DNA from 3 places in the Halomonas sp. LES1 genome. Region 3 is predicted to be linked to each of the others. Evidence: predicted binding sites of a transcription regulator. Region 3 holds the regulator's gene; each other region holds the start of a gene.
The links. Region 3 encodes FNR, which switches genes on or off when oxygen is low (the NO sensors DNR and NnrR bind a similar motif). Its sites were predicted from a motif close to TTGATNTANATCAA; they were not measured.
Positions count from the first base shown of each region.

Region 1: petA (ubiquinol-cytochrome c reductase iron-sulfur subunit) is a predicted target of FNR. The motif match lies at 4,625-4,638, and genes of this name have one in related genera.
Region 2: dsrO (sulfate reduction electron transfer complex DsrMKJOP subunit DsrO) is a predicted target of FNR. The motif match lies at 2,960-2,973, and genes of this name have one in related genera.

Region 1 is NZ_JAVRGC010000002.1:238,713-246,012, reverse strand. Features, by position in the region: gene RM463_RS05350 (BON domain-containing protein) at 1-425, shown strand, start outside; gene RM463_RS05345 (ClpXP protease specificity-enhancing factor) at 527-1,030, opposite strand; gene sspA (stringent starvation protein SspA) at 1,084-1,710, opposite strand; gene RM463_RS05335 (cytochrome c1) at 1,849-2,616, opposite strand; gene RM463_RS05330 (cytochrome bc complex cytochrome b subunit) at 2,616-3,875, opposite strand; gene petA (ubiquinol-cytochrome c reductase iron-sulfur subunit) at 3,875-4,474, opposite strand; gene rpsI (30S ribosomal protein S9) at 4,691-5,080, opposite strand; gene rplM (50S ribosomal protein L13) at 5,094-5,522, opposite strand; gene zapE (cell division protein ZapE) at 5,690-6,823, opposite strand; gene RM463_RS05305 (ZapG family protein) at 7,065-7,300, shown strand, end outside.
Region 2 is NZ_JAVRGC010000006.1:166,603-173,902, forward strand. Features, by position in the region: gene RM463_RS13600 (molybdopterin dinucleotide binding domain-containing protein) at 1-932, opposite strand, end outside; gene nrfD (NrfD/PsrC family molybdoenzyme membrane anchor subunit) at 925-2,106, opposite strand; gene dsrO (sulfate reduction electron transfer complex DsrMKJOP subunit DsrO) at 2,090-2,866, opposite strand; gene RM463_RS13615 (XRE family transcriptional regulator) at 3,122-3,400, opposite strand; gene RM463_RS13620 (APC family permease) at 3,626-5,068, shown strand; gene glaH (glutarate dioxygenase GlaH) at 5,327-6,307, shown strand; gene lhgO (L-2-hydroxyglutarate oxidase) at 6,410-7,300, shown strand, end outside.
Region 3 is NZ_JAVRGC010000003.1:148,418-155,717, reverse strand. Features, by position in the region: gene RM463_RS08055 (putative nucleotidyltransferase substrate binding domain-containing protein) at 1-1,668, shown strand, start outside; gene RM463_RS08050 (3'-5' exonuclease) at 1,703-2,320, shown strand; gene ttcA (tRNA 2-thiocytidine(32) synthetase TtcA) at 2,599-3,510, shown strand; gene fnr (fumarate/nitrate reduction transcriptional regulator Fnr) at 3,594-4,337, opposite strand; gene RM463_RS08035 (radical SAM protein) at 4,418-5,740, opposite strand; gene RM463_RS08030 (sulfite exporter TauE/SafE family protein) at 5,830-6,537, opposite strand; gene ccoS (cbb3-type cytochrome oxidase assembly protein CcoS) at 6,537-6,767, opposite strand; gene RM463_RS08020 (heavy metal translocating P-type ATPase) at 6,764-7,300, opposite strand, start outside.

The DNA.
Region 1 (7,300 bases), on a different contig from region 3:
AGACCAAGATCACCCATAACCTTGGCCATACCGACGCCCGCCTGGGTGACGCGCGAATCAATGTCGACAGCTATGCGGGGCTGGTGCTGCTCACCGGCCAGGTGCCCAGCGAGGAACTCAAGGAGAAGGCCGGTGAGGTGGCGAGCCGGGTACGCAATGTTCGCAATGTCCATAACGAGCTGAGCATCGCCGGCAACCTGCCCGCCAGTCAGCGGCTTTCGGACACCTGGCTCAACACCCGCATCCGCACCCACCTGGCCGCGAACCAGGCGATCGACTCGAGCCGCATCCGGGTAGTCACCGAGAATGCCAGCGTCTATCTGATGGGCATCGTGACCCGCGCCGAGGCCGAGCGCATCGTCCAGGCGGTCTCGCAGCTGGGTGGCATGCAGCGCATCGTCAAGGTCTTCGACTATCTCGACTGAACCGGCTCGACTGAACCGGCTCGACTGTTCGCTGCAAGCGCAAGACGGCAGGCCTCAGGGCCTGCCGTCTCGCATGAACCATCATCACCCCGGTACGAGAACTACTTGATCACTCGCAACGACGGTTTGCCCTTGGGCGGCCGCCGAGAGCCCTCGCCCTGAGAGCCCTCACCCTTCTCTTCCGACGCCTCCTTCTCCTGCGAGGTATCGGTGTCACGCTCGACCTCCGCCAGCGTCGGCGGCTCGTCCTCGGTCGCCTCGGCCGGCTGGGGCATCACCGGCTCATGGCCGAAGACCATGCCGACACCATTCTCGCGACCATAGATGGCCACCAGGGCATCACTCGGCACCATCACCCGCATGGGATGACCACCGAAGCGCGCCTCGAAACTGATCGCGTCATTCTCCATCGCGAGCTCACGAACGGCGTTTGGCGACAGGTTGAGAACGATCTGGCCATTCTGTACGAACTGTCGCGGCACCTCCACCTGGGGATGCTCGGCATCGACCACGATATGGGGCGTGAGGTCATGGTCCAGCAGCCACTCGAAGAGGGCTCTGGCCAGGTAGGGGCGACTGGATAGGCTGGGACGACTGGAGTCCATCGCCTCTCCCTCCTGCGTTGGCCGGCTGCCCGAAGGCGACCGGGAAAAGTGTATCAGCTGCGAATCTCGCGCTCGCGCTCGCTCAGTGACGCCTTGAAGCCGTCTCGCTCGAAGACTCGCTCTATGTAGTCGAGCAGGGGGGCTACCTGTTTCTCGGGCAGTTCGATGCCCAGGGCGGGCAGACGCCACAGGATCGGCGCCAGGCAGCAGTCCACCAGGGTGAACTCTTCGCTCATGAAGAACGCCATATCCTCGAAGATGGGCGAGATACCGACGAGGCTCTCACGCAGCTCCTTGCGCGCCTTGTCCGCCTCCTTCTTGCTCCCCTGCTCGATCTGCTCCACCAGCGGGCACCACTCGCGCTCGATGCGGTGCATCCAGAGGCGACTCTGGGCACGCGCCACCGGATAGACCGGCAGCAGCGGAGGGTGTGGGAAGCGCTCGTCCAGGTACTCCATCATCACCTTGGACTCGTACAGCACGAGATCGCGATCCAGCAGGGTCGGCACGCTGTTGTAGGGGTTGAGATCGGCGAGATCCTCGGGGGGCTGGTCCGGGTTGACCTCCACGATGTCTACCGCAACACCCTTCTCGGCGAGCACGATACGCACCCGATGACTGAAATGATCGGAGCCACCGGAATAGAAGATCATCGACGACCGCTTGGCCACTACACCCATGAAACAATCCTCGCATCAAATCGAATAACCATGATAACACGCGGGCCTCGCTCCGCGGGGAAGCGATTGACGCGACACATACGCCACGGGGGCGCATGGCCGTCGGCCATGCGCCCCCGTCAGCCTGCAACCCGGCGGTCAGTGGATATCGCGCCAGTACTCGCGCTTGAGCAGGTAGGCGATGACACCGAAGATGAAGATAAAGATCAGCACCTTCGGGGCCAGAGCCTGGGCCTGCAGCTTGGATGGCTCACCCACATAGGCCAGGAAGTTGGTCAGATCGTAGACCGCCTCCTCGAACTCATCCGGCTCCAGCTCGCCCGGCTGAGTCACCTGCAGCACATTACAGGACTGGTACTTGCCGGTCAGCGGATCAAGCTCGGCCCCCTCCACCGGACGATCGGTCTCGGAGCACACCATCTCCTGCACGCCCTGCAGAGGCTCAAGCACGTTGGGCATGGCCACCATGTCGAACACGGCATTGTTCACCCCGGTACCGGTGCTCGGGTCCTTGTAGAACGAGAGCAGGTAGGAGTAGATCCAGTCGGTGCCGCGCAGCCGTGACTCGAGGGTCAGGTCGGGCGGCGGCGCCCCGAACCAGGCCTCGGCATCGTCCTTGTTCATGGCGATATGCATCTGGTCATTGAAGGCCAGATCCGAGGAGAAGATCAGGTTCTCCTCGACCAGGTCCTGGGGCATCCCCAGGTCATCGGCGGCACGGGCAAAGCGCTGGTGCTCCAGGGAGTGACACCCCATGCAGTAGTTGGTGTAGAGCTGCATGCCTCGCTGCAACGACGCCTTGTCATCGAGGTCGGGCGTCATGGAGTACGGGACGCTCGCGCCTTCGGCGGCCATGGCCGTGAGGGGCACCAGCGCGAAGAGCAGTGCGAACAGTTGCTTTTTCATTAGCCAGTCACCCTCTCCGGAACGGGTTTGGTCTTCTCCAGCCGGGTATAGAACGGCATCAACAGGAAGAAGGCGAAATAGACGGCGGTACACACCTGAGCGAGCACGGTGCGGCCATCGGTGGCCGGCAGTACGCCCAGGACCCCCAGGATGACAAAGCTGATCGCGAACAGCACCAGCATCCCCTTGGACATCCAGCCCTTGTAGCGCATGGAGCGCACCGGACTGCGGTCCAGCCACGGCAGCACGAAGAGCACCGCGATGGCCGCCCCCATGAAGATCACGCCGAGGAACTTGGCATCGAGCCCGAACAGCGAGAAGGTAATCGCGCGCAGAATCGCGTAGAAGGGCGTGAAGTACCACACCGGGGCGATATGGTCCGGCGTCTTCAGCGGGTTGGCCGGCTCGAAGTTGGGCTTCTCGAGGAAGTAGCCACCGCCTTCGGGGAAGTAGAAGATCACCACCGCGAAGACGAACAGGAAGACGGCCACGCCGACGATATCCTTCACCGTGTAGTACGGGTGGAAGGGAATGCCATCCAGCGGCTTGCCGGTCTCGTCCTTCTTCTTCTTGATGTCGATGCCATCCGGGTTGTTGGAACCAACCTCGTGCAGGGCGATGATATGCAGGACCACCAGCGCCAGGATCACGATGGGCAGCGCCACCACGTGGAGGGCAAAGAAACGGTTGAGCGTGATGCCGGAGATCAGGAAGTCACCACGAATCCACTGGGTCAGGTCGGGGCCGATGACCGGAATCGCGGAGAACAGCGAGATGATCACCTGGGCGCCCCAGTAGGACATCTGGCCCCAGGGCAGCAGATACCCCATGAAGGCCTCGGCCATCAGCGCCAGATAGATCGCCATGCCAAAGATCCACACCAGCTCGCGGGGCGCCTTGTAGGAGCCGTAGAGCAGGCCGCGGAACATGTGCAGATACACCACCACGAAGAAGGCCGTGGCGCCGGTGGAGTGCAGGTAGCGGATCAACCACCCCCACTCGACATCGCGCATGATGTACTCGACCGAGGCGAAGGCGCCCTCGGCGGAGGGGTTGTAGCTCATGGTCAGCCAGATCCCGGTCAGAATCTGATTGACCAGCACCAGCAGGGCCAGCGAGCCGAAGAAGTACCAGAAGTTGAAGTTCTTGGGGGCGTAATACTTGGACAGGTGCTCCTGCCACATCTGCGTCGCGGGGAAACGCTCATCCACCCAGCGCATCAAGCCCTTTTCCGCCATCGGCTTGTTCGGGTTACCCATCAGGCAGTCTCCTCATCTTCGCCGACGATGATGATCTCGTCGGACTCGAAGCGGTAAGGCGGCACCTCCAGGTTGGTGGGCGCCGGCACCCCGCGGAATACACGGCCCGCCAGATCGAAGCGCGAGCCATGGCAGGGGCAGAAGAAACCACCCGGCCAGTCGCTGGTACCCACATCGTCCGCATCGGGTTCGGGTCGAAACAACGGTGAGCAGCCCAGATGTGTACAGATGCCGATCAGGACCCCGATCTCGGGCTTGATGGAGCGCAGGGGGCCATCGATATAGGCCGGCTGCTGCGGCACGTCTGATGTGGGATCGGTAAGCCGCGAGCCGTCGACGGACTCGATGCGCTCGATCATCTCCGGGGTGCGATTGACGATCCACACCGGCTTTCCACGCCACTCCACGGTCATGCGCTGACCGGGCTCAAGCTTGAATATATCCGCCTGAACCGGCGCACCCGCCGCTCTCGCCCTGGCACTCGGCTGCCAGGAAGCCACAAAGGGGACCGCAACCCCGACGGCACCAACCCCACCTACAACGGTGGTAGCACCCACGAGGAAACGGCGCCGACCCTTGTTCACGCCGCTATCTGCCATTTCAAGGTTTCTCCCATCAGCTTACCCGTTGACCCATCACGGGCATCATCCCCGCGACCACGGACATCAAATGCGGTACATGTTAAGAAATCGCGCCGCCGCACACAAGGAAAAGGACCCTGACCAGGACGGCTTGATGCACACAAATCGTTGACGCAGAACAAGAAACGCCCGGGTTGATAACCCGGGCGTCGCATGCTCCATGGCGGCTGGTGATCAGCGCTTGGAGAACTGCGGACGACGGCGCGCCTTGCGCAGACCGATCTTCTTACGCTCGACCTCACGCGCGTCACGGGTCACATAGCCCGCCTGACGCAGCGGCGCACGGAAGTCTTCGTTGTAGGCCATCAGGGCACGGGTGATGCCGTGACGGATCGCGCCGGCCTGGGCGGAGCCACCGCCGCCCTTGACGGTGACGTAGACGTCGAACTGTCCAAGGGTCTCGGTCAGCTCGAGGGGCTGGCGAACGACCATGCGGCCGGTGACGCGGCCGAAGTACTGGTCCAGCTCACGGCTGTTGACGGTGATCTTGCCGGTGCCCGGCTTCATGAAAACGCGGGCGGTAGAGGTCTTGCGGCGCCCGGTACCGTAGTATTGCTGTGTCATGGCGAAGATTCCCTCAGATGTTCAGTTCTTGCGGCTGCTGGGCGGCGTGCGGATGTTCGGCACCGGCGTAGACCTTGAGCTTGGTGTACATGGCGCGACCCAGGGGACCCTTGGGCAGCATGCCCTTCACGGCGCTCTCGATGATACGCTCGGGAGCGTGATCAAGCATCTTGTCGAAGGTCATGGAGCGCAGGCCACCGGGGTAGCCGGTGTGACGATAATAGGTCTTGGCCTTGGCCTTGTTGCCGGTCACCTTCACCTTCTCGGCGTTGATCACGACGATATAGTCGCCGCCATCCACGTGGGGGGTGTATTCCGGCTTGTGCTTGCCGCGCAGGCGACGAGCGATCTCGGTGGCCAGTCGGCCGAGCGTCTTGTCCGCGGCGTCGACGACGTACCAGTCGCGCTCGACGGACTGCGGTTTGGCAGTGAACGTCTTCATGAAATCTCACCAATCAAGTGTATTGGGTTCTGCCACCGGATGACCGGCATGGAACCATCCCTATTCTTCTTGGTTGGCCTCGACGCGCGAGACCAACGAGCAGAGCGCGCGAAGTCTACATGAACTCGCCCCTTCCATGCAATGCCAGCTTCCGGGCGAAGGCCGGGTCAGGGCTTGTGGGCTAGCGCCAGGTAGTCGTGGGACTGCATCTCCTGCAGGCGAGAGAGGGTCCGCTTGAATTCGAACTCTAGACGGCCGTCGCCATAGAGCGACTCGGCAGGCACCTCGGCGGACATCAACAGCTTGACCCCGCGGTCATAGAACTCGTCAACCATATTGATGAAGCGCCGCGCCTGATCATCGGACTTCCCATCCATGCGCGGCACGTTGGAGACCAGCACGGAGTGAAACTCCCGCGCCAGCTCGATGTAATCGTTCTGGCTGCGGGGCCCATCACAGAGCGCGCGAAACTCGAACCACACCACATCATCATGGAGTCGGCGTGCGTGCAGCACCCGATGATTGACCTCCAGCGGCACATCGGCCTCGCCCTCCTGGCCGGCAATCTCGCGAAAGCTGCGCGCAAGCTCGACCTCGGCGGCATCATCGAGCGGCGAATGAAATATCTCGGCACGCTCGAGCGCCCGCAGCCGATAGTCGATGCCAGAGTCGACATTGACCACCTCGCAGTGCCGCTCCAGCAGGTCGATGGCGGGCAGGAAGCGTGCACGCTGCAGCCCCTCCCTGTAGAGCTCGCCGGGCACGATATTGGACGTTGCCACCAGCACCACGCCACGCTCGAACAGCGCCTCGAGCAGATTGGCGAGGATCATCGCATCGGTGATGTCCTTGACGAAGAACTCATCGAAGCAGATCACCCTGGCCTCGGCCGCGAACTTGGCGGCAATCAGGCGCAGGGGGTTCTTCTCGCCCTTGTAGTGCTCGAGCTCGTTGTGCACCCGCTGCATGAAGCGGTGGAAGTGGGTGCGCATCTTCTCGGGAAAAGGCAGGGACTCGTAGAAGGCATCCACCAGATAGGTCTTGCCACGCCCCACGCCTCCCCAGAAGTAGAGGCCGCGAATCGCCGGCAGGTCCGGCGCGACGGGCTCACTACGCGCCCGCCTGCCGAACAGCCCCGCCACGCGCGAGGCCAGCCCACCGCCCGATGGGGCGGCACGGGAAGGTGCCTGGGGCGAGCGCAACAGATCATCATAGAGACGCTGCAGATGCTCCACGGCCTGAGCCTGGGCGGCATCATACTGGAAGTCGTCGCGTTCCAGATCAGCACGATAGCGGGCCATGGGTGTCGGGCGAGTGTCTCGATTGGCAGCATGCATGGGGACGAAAACGGCCTGTTTCGGCTTCGACAGGAGGCATATTATACGCGCCTGAACAACGAAACGCATCGCTGGCGCCAGCGCGCGTTGACCCATCGCCTAGGCTCGACCCTATAATAGTGCGCGTCGGGGCCCACGCCCCACCATCGGATCCGCTCGCCGTAACGTCGGCCGCAGGATCGTTCACCGCCGCAGGGAGACCGACGTGGACGAGAGCAACATCAACTGGATTCTGGCCATTGCCTGCCTGCTGGCCGGCATCGGCCTGGGGGCACTGGGATACCACCTGCTCAATTCCGGCGCCGACGGCATGCAGCGTCTGCGCCAGCGCCTGGCCGAACGCGACAGGGAGCTTTCGGCCCTGCGCGACGGCATGGACGAACACTTCGACGAGGTCGGCCGGCTGACGGAGACGCTACGCCAGAATGGCGAGGCGCTGGC
Region 2 (7,300 bases), on a different contig from region 3:
AGCCGACCCTGGCGCTTGAAGGGGTTGCCCGCCTGGCTGGGTGCGGTGCCGATGAACAGGGCAAACCTGGCGTTGGTGTAGTCCGGCTTGACGTGCGCGTTCTTGGCCAGGTCGCCCATCAGTGCGCCGGAGCCCATGCGAAACGCCAGGCCGCAGTAGGAGCCGTGGTGGCCGTAGTTGCGGGTGCCGAAGGCGTTGAAGGCGAAGCGCTTGAGCAGCGCCGAGCGGCCGTAGTCGGTGGCCTCCATCATCAGCAGCTGATTGGCCTTGGGGCCGTATTCGGGGTTGTCCGGGTCGATCAGCTCGTCATGGTTGTGGATGGCGCGCAGGCCGTCAACGTGGCCCTCACCGAACAGGTCACCCCCCTCGCAGACCTCCTCGATCAGGCGCTCGAAGGAGATACGTTCCCAACGCCGCTCGCCACGGCCGCCGACCCGCTTGAGGCAGTCGGTGACTCGGTGGGGGCTGGTCATCTGGGCAATCATGGCGTTGCCCCGGGCGCAGGCGGTCGAGCGTCCGGCCAGGCCCTGCTCCTGATAGGCGCTGACGCTCTTCAGCGCATCAACCACCGGGGTGCGCATCGGCAGGTGCGGGTCGGAGGAGAGCGGGTGATAGGGGTTGCCGATGGTACGCAGCACCTCGTCGCTCTCGTTGTCGATACGCACCCGCACGCCGCACTTGGTAGTGCAGCCGTAGCAGACGGTGAAGGCGGTGCGCTGATCGGGGTTCAGCGTCAGTTCACCGCTTTCCAGGTCCACCCGGTATTCCGGCGCCAGGGCGTTGCCGTAGATGTGATGATCCGGCTTCTCGCCGGCGCTGCCGGTCACCCCCTTGGCCATCTTGACCAGCGGGCCGGAGTAGCCGGCGGCGAAGGTGGCCGCGCCGCCGGCGGCGACAGCACCCTTGAGCAGACGACGACGTGACTTATCCATGGCTGGGGGCTCCTTCGGATGATGCGGAGATGGAAGTGGCCTCGGGCGCGGTGGCGACAGGCTCTGCCTGCGGGTCGCTGGAGGCCTCGCGCCAGGGCACGAACAGGTCGATCAGCAGTACGGCAGTCAGCCACAGGCCGAAGATGCCAATGATGCCGAGCAGGCCGTAGGAGCCGAAGGCGACGTGATAATCGTGGAAGCCGGCGCTGTTGCGGGCCACGGTCTGGACGTTCATCAGTACCACCCAGCGGAACATCCAGGCGACGTGCAGGGCCAGCAGGCCGAGAATCCAGCCCATGGCCTTGCGGCGCGCCGGTGAACGGCGCATGACGAAGGCCAGCACGGCCAGCAGCACGCCGGCGATGCCGCCTTCGATGGCGGTGCTGCGCCAGGCGGCGCTGTGGCTGACCGAATCCAGCGCGGCGGCCACCGAACCCGAGACGGCGTTGACGCCGTCGAGGAACCAGGTCAGGGCGATGAAGCCGGTGACCACGCAGGCGCCGACCAGGATGGCAAGCATCTGTCGGTTGGTGTCAGGGTGACGAATGGATGAGATGCGATTGAGCACCAGAACCAGGCCACAGCCACCGATCATGCCGGTGGCGACGAACATCGGCGGCAGCCAGTTGGTGTTCCACAGCGGACGCCCCTTGACGATGGCTACCTCGAATCCGGTGTAGAGCATGATACCCAGCGAGGCGACCAGCGCCCCTGCGCCGACGAGTGCGAGCACCGCACGCGGCGCCTGCCAATCGCCCCAGGCGATCCAGCCGGCCACGGTGGAGAACCAGCCATCGTCCTGGCGACTGCGTGCCTTGAGGGCGGGGCGCCAGGCCAGCCAGGCCAGCAGCACCACGGCCCCCAGGTACATCGGCAGCAGAAAGCTGCCCAGCGACATCCACGACCAGGGTGTCGGGTAGCCGTAGAAGTGCCAGAAGCGCAGCGGCTGGTGCAGATCGGCCAGCAGGGCAACGGGGGCCACCAGGGTGGTGGAGACACAGGCCAGCAGCGCGATGCGTGCGGTGGTCATCCACGCCTTCTTGCCCAGGATCAGCCCCGGGGCGGCCAGCCATAGCGTCGAGTAGGAGAGGGCGATCAGGAAGAAATACTGCACCGCCCAGGGGTACCAGGCGATGCCGTAGCGTGGCACGACGACTTCAGTGACCAAACTCATAGCCCACCTCCTTGCCATCCATTCCCAGCACATCCCAGATGCCCGCCTCGGCCTGGGGGCGAGTGGTGAAGCGCTCGTCCATGCCCAGGTAGAAGACCTGCGGCAGGGTGTTCTTTTCCGGTTGCAGCACCATCAGCTCCTCGCGGTGCTTGTCGATCAGGCGGCTGATTTCGCTGTCGGGGTCTCGCATGTCGCCGATGATCCGCGCGCCGCCCACGCAGGACTCCACGCAGGCCGGCAGCAGGCCGGCTTCCAGGCGGTGGGCGCAGAAGGTGCACTTGTCGGCGGTCTGGGTCTTCTCGTTGATGAAACGGGCGTCGTAGGGGCAGGCGTTGACGCAGTAGGCGCAACCGACGCAGCGGTCGCTGTCGACCACCACGATGCCGTCCTGGCGCTGGTAGGTGGCCTGCACCGGGCAGACCGGCACGCAGGGCGGGTTCTCGCAGTGGTTGCAGAGGCGGGGCAGCATGAAGGTCGCCACCTCTCCGCTGCTCTGTTCTTCCACTTCGAACTGTGACACCACGGTGCGGAAGTTGCCCAGCGGGGCGGCATTCTCGATATGGCACGACACGGTACAGGCCTGGCAGCCGATGCACTGGCGCAGATCGATCAGCATGCCGTAGCGCTTGGTGGGGTCGCCTTCGCGACGCGGTGGCTGGTCGTTGATGCCGGCGCTGGCGACGCTTGCGAGCGGGATCAGGGCGGCCCCCGCACTCAAGCGGGCCAGCTGGCCGAGAAGGGTGCGGCGAATGGGGTCCATGGCGCCTCCGGTGGCTAGGTGGGGCGGGATCTTCCGCGCATGGAAAGGACAAGGCTGATACCGGAAGGCTACCCTCGGCGGAGGCGACCAGGCTTGATGTCGATCAAGATTTTGTTAGCAAGCTCTTAATGCTCGCTTAATGGTCGTGCAAGGTGCTGATGTGACTAAGATTTATTCTGACAGAGGGAGACAATAAAAAACGCCCTGCGCAGGGCAGGGCGTTCGCTGTTCGGGGGAGGGTCATCGATCGCGTCGTCAGTGGGTAGCCCCCTGCTCCGTCACCGTGCGGTGGACGAGGCGTAGCTCATCGATCGAGAGGTGCTCCAGCTTCCCCGCCAGGAGGTCGCTGATCTTCTGCATCGGCAGCCCGGCGCGGCGAGCGATCTCGCGGCTGCCGAGGTCGGACACGGCGATCAGCCGGGTCACGATGCGCATGAGGCGTGTACGTTGTTCCAGGTCCCTGACATCGAGGTCAGGGCTGCTTCGCGGAGGGTCCAGGAGTTCCGCGGATCGGGACTGTCGTGCCGTGCTCATGATGCTCCATTGGGCGGTTGCGACAGTGACACTATGGCGACTCGCCGCCGTTTTTTCCAGTGTCGATTGCCTACGGCTTTGGTGGAAGGTGACGAGGGCGTTGTCGACGAATGTCTACCCCGGGAATGTGGCACGTCTATTGCTGTGAGTCGTGTGTTTCTCTATTTTGTCGACGTTAATTAAAAACAGAATTTTTTCCCCAAAACGATAACTTTCGAGGATCCCATGACTCAAGATGTCGAGACCTCTCAGGGCCAGCTCTCGCGTGTGCTGGCTCGCAAGGACGTTCTCGCCCTGGCCTTCGGGGCCATGATCGGCTGGGGCTGGATCGTGCTGACCGGCAGCTGGATCCAGTCGGCCGGTAGCCTGGGGGCGATTACCGCCTTCCTGCTGGGCGGGCTGATCATCGTGCTGGTGGGCCTGACCTACGCCGAGCTCGCCTCGGCGATGCCTCAGGTCGGCGGCGAGCACGTCTATAGTTACCGCGCCCTGGGTCACTTCGCCTCCTTCCTGTGCACCTGGGCGATCACCCTGAGCTATGTCAGCGTGGTCTCCTTCGAGGCCGTGGCGCTGCCCACGGTGGTGGAGCACCTGTTTCCCGACTATGCGGTGGGGCACCTGTGGACCATCGCCGGCTGGGAGGTGAAGGCCACCTGGGTGGCGGTCGGCGTCATCGGCTCGCTGCTGATGATGTGGATCAACTATGTCGGCGTGCGTACCGCGGCGCTGGTCCAGAAGGTGGTCACCCTGCTGATCCTGGCGGTGGGCGTGATGTTCATTACCGGGGCGCTGTTCCAGGGCAGCAGCGATACCATGCAGCCGCTGTTCAGCGTCGAGCAGGGCGTGATGGGCGGCATAATGACGGTGATCATCATGGTGCCGTTCATGTTCGTCGGCTTCGACGTGATTCCCCAGGCCGCCGAGGAGATCAACCTGCCGTTTCGCGAGATCGGCCGGGTGCTGATGATCTCGGTGATCCTGGCGGTGTTCTGGTATGCCTTCATCATTCTTGGCACCTCCCTGATGCTCGACCCCGAGGCGCTGGGCGCGAGCTCGCTGGCGGTGCCGGATGCCATGCAGGCGGTCTTTCAGGCGCCCTGGGCGGGCAATCTCATGATCCTGGCGGGTATCGCGGGGATCATCACCAGCTGGAATGCCTTCTATATCGGCGGTTCGCGGGCCATCTACGCCCTGGCGCACTCCGGCATGCTGCCGGCCTGGCTGGGCAAGCTGCATCCGCACTATCGCACGCCCACCAACGCCATCCTGGTGATGGGGGTGCTCTCGGCGATCGCCCCCTTCCTGGGACGTCCGGCGCTGGTATGGCTGGTGGTGGCCGGCGGCCTCGGGATCGTGGTTGCCTATCTGTTCGTCTCGCTCTCCTTCGTCGTGCTGCGCCGTCGCGAACCCGACATGGAGCGCCCCTTCAAGGTGCGCCACGGCAAGCTGGTCGGTGCCCTGGCGGTGCTGCTCTCCCTCGGGCTGTCCGCCATGTATCTGCCGGGCAGCCCCTCGGCACTGTCGGCCGTCGAGTGGATGCTCTTCGCCGGCTGGATGCTGCTTGGCCTGGCCCTCTATGCCTGGTCCCGTGTCCGCTACGGTGTCGCCTACAGCGACAGGATGATGCAGCGTGAGCTGGCTGGCGGTGACCCCTACCCGGGGCTTTGACGCCCTCCTGCACGAGTAGGCCTTTGAAGCCTGTTGTCGCCCCGGCCCTGTGCCGGGGCGATGCCATGCATGCCCTGCTTGTGTGCCCCGCCCGTGTGCCCAGCTTGCGTGTCATGGGGCGGATATCGGCAGGGAAAGCCAGTGCGCGGGGCCGAACCGGCAGCGGCTTAATAAAAAGTATAAAACCAAATACGGTTGACGATATTGAAAAGTGTAGATATTTTGTATGGACCATCCAATATCCCCTGGAGCCCTGACATGACCGTGCTGAGCCAGCTTCCCGAAACCGCCATGCCTCTGCCCGCCGATATCCGCGGCTTTACCCTGGCACCGTCTGCCCAGTCTCCGCGCCTGCTGCAGCTGACCATTTCCCGCGAGGTGGTCGAGGCCTTCCTCGCGGCGGTCAGCGAGTGGCCGGTGCAGGCGCTGGAGTACAAGTCGATGCTGCGGTTTCGGGGCGCCAGGATTCTCGATGACCTGTGCGACAACACCCTGCAGCCGGTGCTGATCAACACCCTGGTGGATCGTGCCACCGGTGGCTTCCAGGTGGTGCCGGAAGGGCTGGATGATGTCGAGCAGGCCGATGACATGGTCAAGCTGGCCACCGCCGTGGCTCACCTGATGGGCCGTTCCAACTTCGATGCCATGAGCGGGCAGTACTATGCGCGCTTCGTGGTCAAGAACGTCGACAACTCCGACAGCTACCTGCGTCAGCCGCATCGCGTGATGGAGCTGCACAATGACGGCACCTTCGTCGAGCAGGACACCGACTACGTGCTGATGATGAAGATCGACGAGCAGAACATGGAGGGCGGCAACTCCCTGCTGCTGCACCTGGATGACTGGGGGGACCTGGAGCGGTTCTTTGCTCATCCGCTGGCCCATCGGCCCATGCGCTGGACGGCACCGCCCAGCAAGAACGTGGCCCGTGATGTCTTCCACCCGGTGTTCGATGTCGACCGCGAAGGCCGCCCGGTCATGTCCTATATCGACCAGTTCGTGCAGCCCAAGGACTTCGAGGAGGGCAACTGGCTGACCGACCTCTCCGACTCCCTGGAGAGCAGCCCGGGCATTCTCTCGGTGCCCAATCCGGTGGGCAGCTTCCTGCTGATCAACAACCACTTCTGGCTGCATGGTCGCGACCGCTTCAAGCCGCATCCGGACCTGCGTCGCGAGCTGATGCGCCAGCGCGGTTACTTCACCCATGCCAAGACCCTGCGCGATCCGCGCCAGGTGTAAGACGTGCCCAGGATCAACGGGTTACCCTGACGAAGCCACGCCGTGTAAACGGCGTGGCTATTCTATTGCTGGAGCGAGACTGACTGCTGGAGCGAAAACGGCATGCACGACTTTATCATCATCGGCGGTGGCATCCTGGGCATGTCCACCGCCATGCAACTCAAGCAGGCGTATCCCGACCGCAGGATGCTGCTGCTGGAGAAGGAGGCGGGACCGGCACGGCATCAGACCGGCCATAACAGCGGCGTGATTCATGCCGGGGTCTATTACACCCCGGGCAGCCTCAAGGCGCGCTTCTGTCTCGAGGGCAATCGCGCCACCCGGGCGTTCTGTGATGAGCACGGCATCGCCTACGACACCTGCGGGAAGCTGCTGGTGGCGACCAGCGGGCTCGAGATGCAGCGCATGGAGGCGCTATGGGAGCGTACCGCCGCCAACGGCCTTGAGCGCGAGTGGCTCTCCGCCGAGGCGCTGGCCGAGCGTGAACCCAATATCACCGGGCTGGGCGGGATCTTCGTGCCCTCCAGCGGCATCGTCGACTATGCCGAGGTGACGCGTGCCATGGCCGCCGAGTTCGAGCGGATGGGCGGCGAGATCCGCTACAACGCCGAGGTCACCGGCCTGGAGGAGCGCTCCCGGGAGGTGGTGGTATCCAGTTCGGCCGGCGAGTTCACCGGGAGTTATCTCGTCACCTGCTCGGGGCTGATGGCCGATCGAGTGGTCCGCATGCTGGGCCAGGATCCGGGCTTCACCATCTGTCCCTTCCGCGGCGAATACTATCGGCTGCCGGAGAAGCACAACCGCATCGTCAATCACCTGATCTACCCGATCCCCGACCCCTCCATGCCGTTTCTCGGGGTGCACCTGACCCGCATGATCGACGGCAGCGTGACGGTGGGCCCCAATGCGGTGCTGGCGTTCAAGCGCGAGGGGTATCGCCGTCGTGATATCTCGCCTCGCGACCTGGCACAGATGTTCACCAATCCGGGGATT
Region 3 (7,300 bases):
GAGGTGGCGGAGATCGATGCCACCCAGCCGGCAGCCAGGGAGCGCATCGGGCATTACACCCAGGGGGACCTGTTCGGGGCGATCAGCATTCTCAACGGCAAGAGTCGCTATCGCTTTCGTGCCGAGCAGGAGAGCCTCTGCTACCTGATGCCCAGGGCACTTTTCCTGGAGCTGTGCGACGCCTATCTCCCCTTTGCCGAGTTCTTCCGCCAGAGCCTGGCCCACAAGGCCCGCCTGCTGACCGAGCAGCGCGCCGAGGGCGGAGTGACCATGGCCGGTTTCATGCTGGCGATGGTGAAGGAGTGCATGCGTGAGCCCCTGGTGGTGCCGGCTGCCACCACCATCGCCGAGGCGGTGGTCACCATCAACGAGCGGCGTGCCGACTCGCTGCTGGTGAAGCGCAGTGGTTGTCACGGCATGATCACCAAGACCGACCTGCTCAATGCCCTGGTGGTAGACGAACGTGGCCGAGACACTCCGCTCGAGGAGCTGGGGCATGCCGAGCTGATCACCGTGACACCGGAAAAGTACCTCTTCGAGGCGCTGGTGATCATGACCCGCCACAAGGTGGAGCGGGTCGTGGTGATGGACCAGCACCAACCGGTGGGGGTGGTGGAGCTGACCGATGTGCTCAGTTACTTCTCCAGTCGCAGCTACGTGGTCAGCCTGCAGGTCGAACAGGCCGACAGCCTCGAAGCTCTCGCCGCCGCCAGCCGCCGCACTCCCGAGCTGGTCAGTGCGCTGATGGCCCAGGGGGTCAAGCTGCGCTTCTCCATGGGCCTGCTGGCGGCCCTCAACGGCCGGATCATCAACAAGGCCTGGGGGTTTCTGATCGACGAGCGTTACCATGCCGATAGCTGCCTGATGGTGATGGGCAGCGAAGGGCGTGGTGAGCAGATCCTCAAGACCGATCAGGACAACGGCCTGATCCTGGCCGATGATCTCGAGTGGCCCGACTGCGCCGAGCGGATGCAGTGCCTGACCGAGACCCTGGTGGAGCTGGGTTATCCACTCTGCCCGGGCAATATCATGGTCTCCAACCCGGAGTGGGTGGGCACGGTCACCCAGTGGAAGCGGCGCATGGCGCGCTGGGTCGAGGCCCGGGATGGCGACAGCCTGATGAAGCTGGCGATCATGCTCGACTCCCACGCGGTGGCGGGCAACCCGGCGCTGCTCGACCGGGTGCGTGACGACCTCTTTGCCCAGTGCAGCGGAAACGATCTGCTGCTCTCCTACTTCGCCCGCACCATTCTGCGCTTCTCCACACCGCTGACCCTGTTTGGCTCACTCAAGCGACCTCAGCACGGCATCGATATCAAGAAGGGGGGGATCTTTCCCATCGTGCATGGCGTGCGGGTGATGGCACTGGAGCGGGGCATACGGCCTACCTCGACTCTGGAGCGTCTGGAGGCCCTGGCTGCCGATGGCCGGCTGGAGCCACGCTTCGCCGAGGACCTGGCCGAGGCGCTGGCGCTGTTCACCGAGCTGCGCCTCAAGCAGCAGCTGGCAAGGCGTGAGGACGAGGAGGGGGGCGAGCCGCACAGCCCTGATCGTGTGGTGGTGCAGGAGCTCTCGTCGCTGGAGCGCGACCTGCTGCGCGAGGCGCTGCATATCGTCAAGGACTTCAAGCAGCGCCTCTCCCACCGCTTTCATCTGGAATACTCATGAATCGACGGAACGACAACGACACAAGGAGCCCGTCATGCTCAAGATGCTGAGACGCGTCGCGGATCAGCGGCGCCATGCCAACGGCGAGTACGCCTGGCTGTTTCGCCCCTATACCGGTGACGAGATGGTGGTGATCGACACCGAGACCACCGGCCTGGATACCCGCAGCGCCGAGCTGGTGTCGATCGCCGCGGTGCGGGTGCGTGGTGATCATATCCTCACCAGTGACTCTTTGGATCTGCGCCTTCGCCGCCCCGACTCGCTGACCGGTGATTCCATCCGCATCCATGGCCTGCGTGGCATGGACCTCGACAATGGCGAGAGCATCGACAGCGCCCTGGCGCGGCTGCTCGACTTCGTCGGCAATCGCCCACTCGTGGGCTGGCATCTGGGCTTTGACCTGGCGATTCTCAACCGTGAGCTGCGTCCGCGTTTCGGCTTCGAGCTACCCAACGCCACCGTGGATGTGGCCCAGCTGTGGCGGCGCCGACTGCGGCGTCGGCACCCGGAAATCGATAACCTGCCACGCTTCGAGAGTGCCGCCGAGCGCCTGGGAGTGCCGGTCATGGGGCGCAATACCGCCCTGGGGGATGCGGTGACCACCGCGCTGATGTTCCTGCGCCTGGAGCGTACTGTCGCCGCCGGGAGTTAGCCGGCACGAGTGGTAGGGCTATCGCAGATGACAGTACCACTCAAGGCTATTCCGGTGACAGGCCGTCGAGGGGGCGCTACGAGTACTTCCTTGTAGGCTACCTCGGCCATCCCTGGTCCTCGGACCCCCTTTCCGACCTGTCCCCGGCGCCTTTCACTATCACCCTGTTGGTAGCTGCGATAGCCCTGGCGCGAGTGGCGTCTGGCGTCGCCTGGCGCGGTCGCCGGTGGTAGGATGGGCGCCTTTCATTTTTGCCCGCACTGGCAGCGCCAAGACCTATGCAAGACGCCGTGACCTTCGACCCCCGCGAACGCGATAGCGCGCCCTTCACCCACTCCGGGCCAGCCACGCCCCAGCCCGGTACTCAGGAGAAGCGTGAATTCAACAAGCTGCAGAAGCGGCTGCGGCGCCAGGTGGGCAATGCCATCATCGACTATGGCATGATTCATGAGGGAGATCGGGTGATGGTGTGCCTGTCCGGCGGCAAGGACAGCTACACCCTGCTCGAGATCCTGCGCAATCTGCAGCGCAACGCCCCGGTCGACTTCTCGCTGGTGGCGGTGAATCTCGACCAGAAGCAGCCCGGCTTTCCCGAGCATGTGCTGCCCGAGTACCTGCAGGGTATCGGGGTCGACTATCATATCCTCGAGCGCGACACCTACTCGGTGGTCAAGGAGAAGACCCCGGAAGGCAAGACCACCTGTGCGCTCTGCTCGCGACTGCGCCGCGGCTCCCTGTATGGGTTCGCCGAGGAGATCGGTGCCAACAAGATCGCCCTGGGCCACCACCGCGAGGATATCCTCGAGACCCTGTTCCTCAACATGTTCTTCGGCGGCAGCCTCAAGTCGATGCCGCCGAAGTTGCTGTCCGACGATGGCCGAAACATGGTGATTCGACCGCTGGCCTATTGCCGGGAGGCGGACATTGCCGAGTTTGCTCGGCAGATGGCGTTTCCGATCATCCCCTGCAATCTGTGTGGCTCTCAGCCCAACCTGCAGCGTCAGGTGGTCAAGGAGATGCTGGCGGAGTGGGAGGCGAAGCACCCCGGGCGGCTGGAGAGCATGTTCAAGGCGGTGACCAACGTGGCGCCTTCACAGCTGGCCGATCGTGAGCTGTTTGACTTCGCCGGGCTGGAGGAGAAGCAGGCCAGGATGCAGGCCAGCCGGATCGATATCCAGCAAGAGCTCTAAGTTTGAAGAGCGGCGCTTCACGCCTGGAAGCTGGAAGAAAAACCTTGACCCCAGAATTATCGGGTCCATGCCAGCTTCCAGCTTTAGTGCGCGCCCTCCTCCTCGGCCAGGTGGGTGAGCGCCGGCAGATCGAGGATATTCACCTCGCGCCCCGAGACGGCGACCAGGCCCTGGGTCTGGAAGCGGCCGAGGATACGGCTTACCGTCTCCACCGCCAGGCCCAGATAGTTGCCGATATCGGCCCGCGCCATGGAGAGGCGGAAGCTGTAGGGCGAATAGCCGCGGCGGCGGAAACGTTCGGAGAGGCTGGTGAAGAAGCTGGCCAGGCGCTGGTCGGCGGTCTTGCGCGAGAGCAGGCGCATCATGCGGCGGTCATCGCGCAGCTCCTTGCTCATGCTGCGGTAGAGTTGTCCGCGCAGCTCCGGCATCGACTCCGCGAGGTGGTCCAGGCGGTCGAAGGGAATCTCGCAGACGGTGGTGGTCTCCAGGGCCACCACGGTACCGGGGTAGCATTGTTCGTCGATGCCGTCGAGGCCCACCAGCTCGCTGGGCAGATAGAAGTTGGTCAGCTGGTCTTCGCCACTGCCCTCGGTGGTGACCTGCTTGAGGCTGCCGGAGCGAACCGCGAAGACGCTGGAGAAGGGAGTGTCCTGGCGGAATAGCGCCTCGCCCTTCTTGAGTGGTGCGCGACGCCGGATGATGGCGTCGAACTGGTCCATGTCGTCCACCTCGAGTGCCAGAGGCAGGCAGAGCGAGCTGAGACTGCATGTCTGACAGCGCGTCTCCTGTAGTACGGATCGCCGCCGACCGGTGAGAGTACCCGCCATGGCCCTTCCCTTCTTGATCGTGTTCATGGCCCCATTATGGAGCAAAGTGCAGGCGGGGCAAACTATGCGGGGCTCGGCGGCTAGGGGAGGGCGAGGGCCTCGAGGATGTAGGGCAGCCGCCAGTGTCCCTCGGCGGTCAGCGATACCCCCTCAGTCGTCATCTCGATCACTCCCTCCGCGTGAAGCCTCTCGAGGTGTGGGCTCGGCGGCAGGCCTGCAGGGTCGATGCCACGGCCACACAGCAGGGTCTCGCGGTGGCGTCGTTCATCGGCCGTCAGCCGGGTGCCGCGTGCGGTTGGCAGGCGGCTGTTATCGAGTGCCGATTCGTATGCCGCCAGCGTATCGGCGTTGCGAACCCAGAGGTCGCCGATACGGCTGATGGCATTCACGCCGAGTCCCAGCAGGTCACCCGCTTGCCCCCGGGTAAAGCCAAGCGGGCCATGGCCCAGGGCGCCGCTGGCCCGGGCCTGTGCCAGGGGGTCGTTGCGACGCGTGTAGAGGCCCAGACCGATATGGACATAGCCGGCGGCGTCGAGCCGGACGCGAGCCTCGGCCAGCAGTTGTTGGCGGGTCGCCGCGTCGGGTAACCAGCCATGGTGGATGGCACGCTGGGCAGGGTGGTGTGCCGGGCGATGCCGATAGCGGTAGAGGCGGATGCGTGCCGGGACCATGCCGATGACCTGCTCGAGGGTGTCGACGAGGCCTTGGGGTGTCTGGAAGGGGAGCCCCAGCATCAGCGACATCGTCAACTCCCGGAAGCCCAGGCGGTCGGCTTCGTCGACCAGCGACTCGGTCAGGGCCCTCGGCTGTACGCGGTTGATGGCCTGCTGGACGCGTGGATCCAGCTCCTGCACACCCAGGTTCAGGCGGTTGAAGCCCAGCGCCTGCAGATGTCGCAGGGTCAGCATATCGGCCTCTCGTGGGTCGAGGTCGATGCTGAAGTCCCGCTCTCGGTCGCCGGAGAGGCCGAGGCGTGCGTCCAGGCGATCGAAGAGGTCGCTCATCTGCTCCAGCGTGAGAAAGGCCGGGGGGGTGCCGCCCCAGTGCAGTCGAGATACCGGCGGCAGGCCGTCGAGCCGGCGCCGGACCAGTACCATTTCGCGGTCGAGACGTGTCAGGTAGGAATCGGCCTGGCGACTGCTGCGAACGGAAACGCACTGGCTGGCGCAGAAGCGGCAGGCATGACGGCAGAAGGGCAGGCGTACCTGGATCGCCAGGGGGGCCTCGGCCGGGCGCGCAGAGAGGGCCACTTCCAGGGCCTGGACGCCGATGTCGTCGCGATAGTGGTGCGGGGCGGGGTAGGCGACCTCCGCGGCCGTTACCAGGTCGCCCGCGCCGGGCAGCGGCTCTCGAGCAGGACTCGAGGCTCCGGCGGGGACGGTGTGCTTGGCGGGAACGGGCATGGGGCGACTCCGCTGATGGCTCTATCCCCATGCTAGGGGGTGGGGCCGAGAGCGGCGTTGAGCTGCGTCAATCCCGTGTGGAATAGTGCTCAGCCGGTATGGGTGGCGCCTCCCCCGGGAACCAGCAGCCATAGCTGCCAGAGCGCGAAGGCGATGATGGAGAGTGCGGCAAGGGTGCGGGTGCCCCGGTGGCGGATCAATCGGCTCAGCTGACGCGCGGCGAAGCCGGTGGCCAGCAGGGCCGGGAGTGTGCCTAGCCCGAAGGCGCCCATCAGCAAGGCGCCGCGCAGCGGGTCAGCCATGGCCAGGCTCCAGGTCAGCATGGAGTAGACCAGCCCACAGGGCAGCCAGCCCCATACCGCCCCCAGCGCCACTGCCTGGGGGAGTTTGACCACCGGCATCAGCCGGCGCCCCAGTGGCTCGAGATATCGCCACAGGCGCCTGCCCAGGGCCTCGATCCCGAGCAACCCCTTCCACCAGTCGGCGATATAGAGCGCCATCAGGATCAGCATCAGGGCGGCGAGCCCCTGCAGGATGAAGCGCGCGGGGGCGGTCAGCGAGAGCAGGGTGCCGAGAGATGCCGCCAGGAGGCCGGCGATCATGTAGCTGGTGATGCGGCCCAGGTTGTAGCCCAGCAGCAGGCCCGAGAGGCGCGTCGGGGAACGCATGCTGGGTGGCACCGCGAAGGAGAGTGCGCTCATGATGCCGCCGCACATGCCGATGCAGTGGGCACCGCCGAGCAGGCCGAAGACGAAGGCGGCGGCGAAAGGCGGCAGGTCCAGCCCGGTCGGGTCCATCAGCGCGTCTCGTCCGATGGGTCGGAGGTCGACGATGGGGTGTCGTCATCCTTGCCGCCGCTCCTGCGCTCCTCCGGGGGACGGTCATTGTCGTCCTCATCGAAGAGAATGCGGTAGGCGGGTCCTTCCAGATCCTCGAACTGGTCGTGCTTCACCGCCCAGAAGAAGGCCCACAAGGCCAGGCCAAGCAGAATCAGGGTCAGTGGTATCAGCAGGTAGAGAATAGTCATACGGTGCGGGGTTCCGAAGGTGTAGCCACCTCCTGTGGCAGCGGGGTGTGGCGAGTCAGGCGCAGAGCGTTGCCGACCACCACCAGCGAGCTTGCCGACATGCCGATGGCCGCAATCCAGGGCGTGACGAAGCCCATCATGGCCAGCGGCAGGGCGCCGATATTATAAACCAGCGCCCATCCGAGGTTCTGCTTGATGATGCGGCGCGTGGCGCGGCTGACGGCGACGGCCTCGACGATACGCATCAGGCGCGGGCCCAGCAACACGGCATCGGCGCGGGTGCGAGCCAGATCCGTGGCGCCGTTCATGGCGATGGCCACATCGGCACCCGCCAGCACCGGTACATCGTTGATGCCGTCGCCGACCATGGCGACGCGCTCACCCGCGGCCTGCAGCTGGCGCAGGCGCGCAAGCTTGCCTTCCGGGCTGACGCCGCCGCGCCACTGCGCGATACCCAGCCGGTCGGCCATGCGGGCGGTGGCGTCGGCGGTATCGCCCGAGAGCAGCTCCACCTTCAATCCCAGCGACCTCAG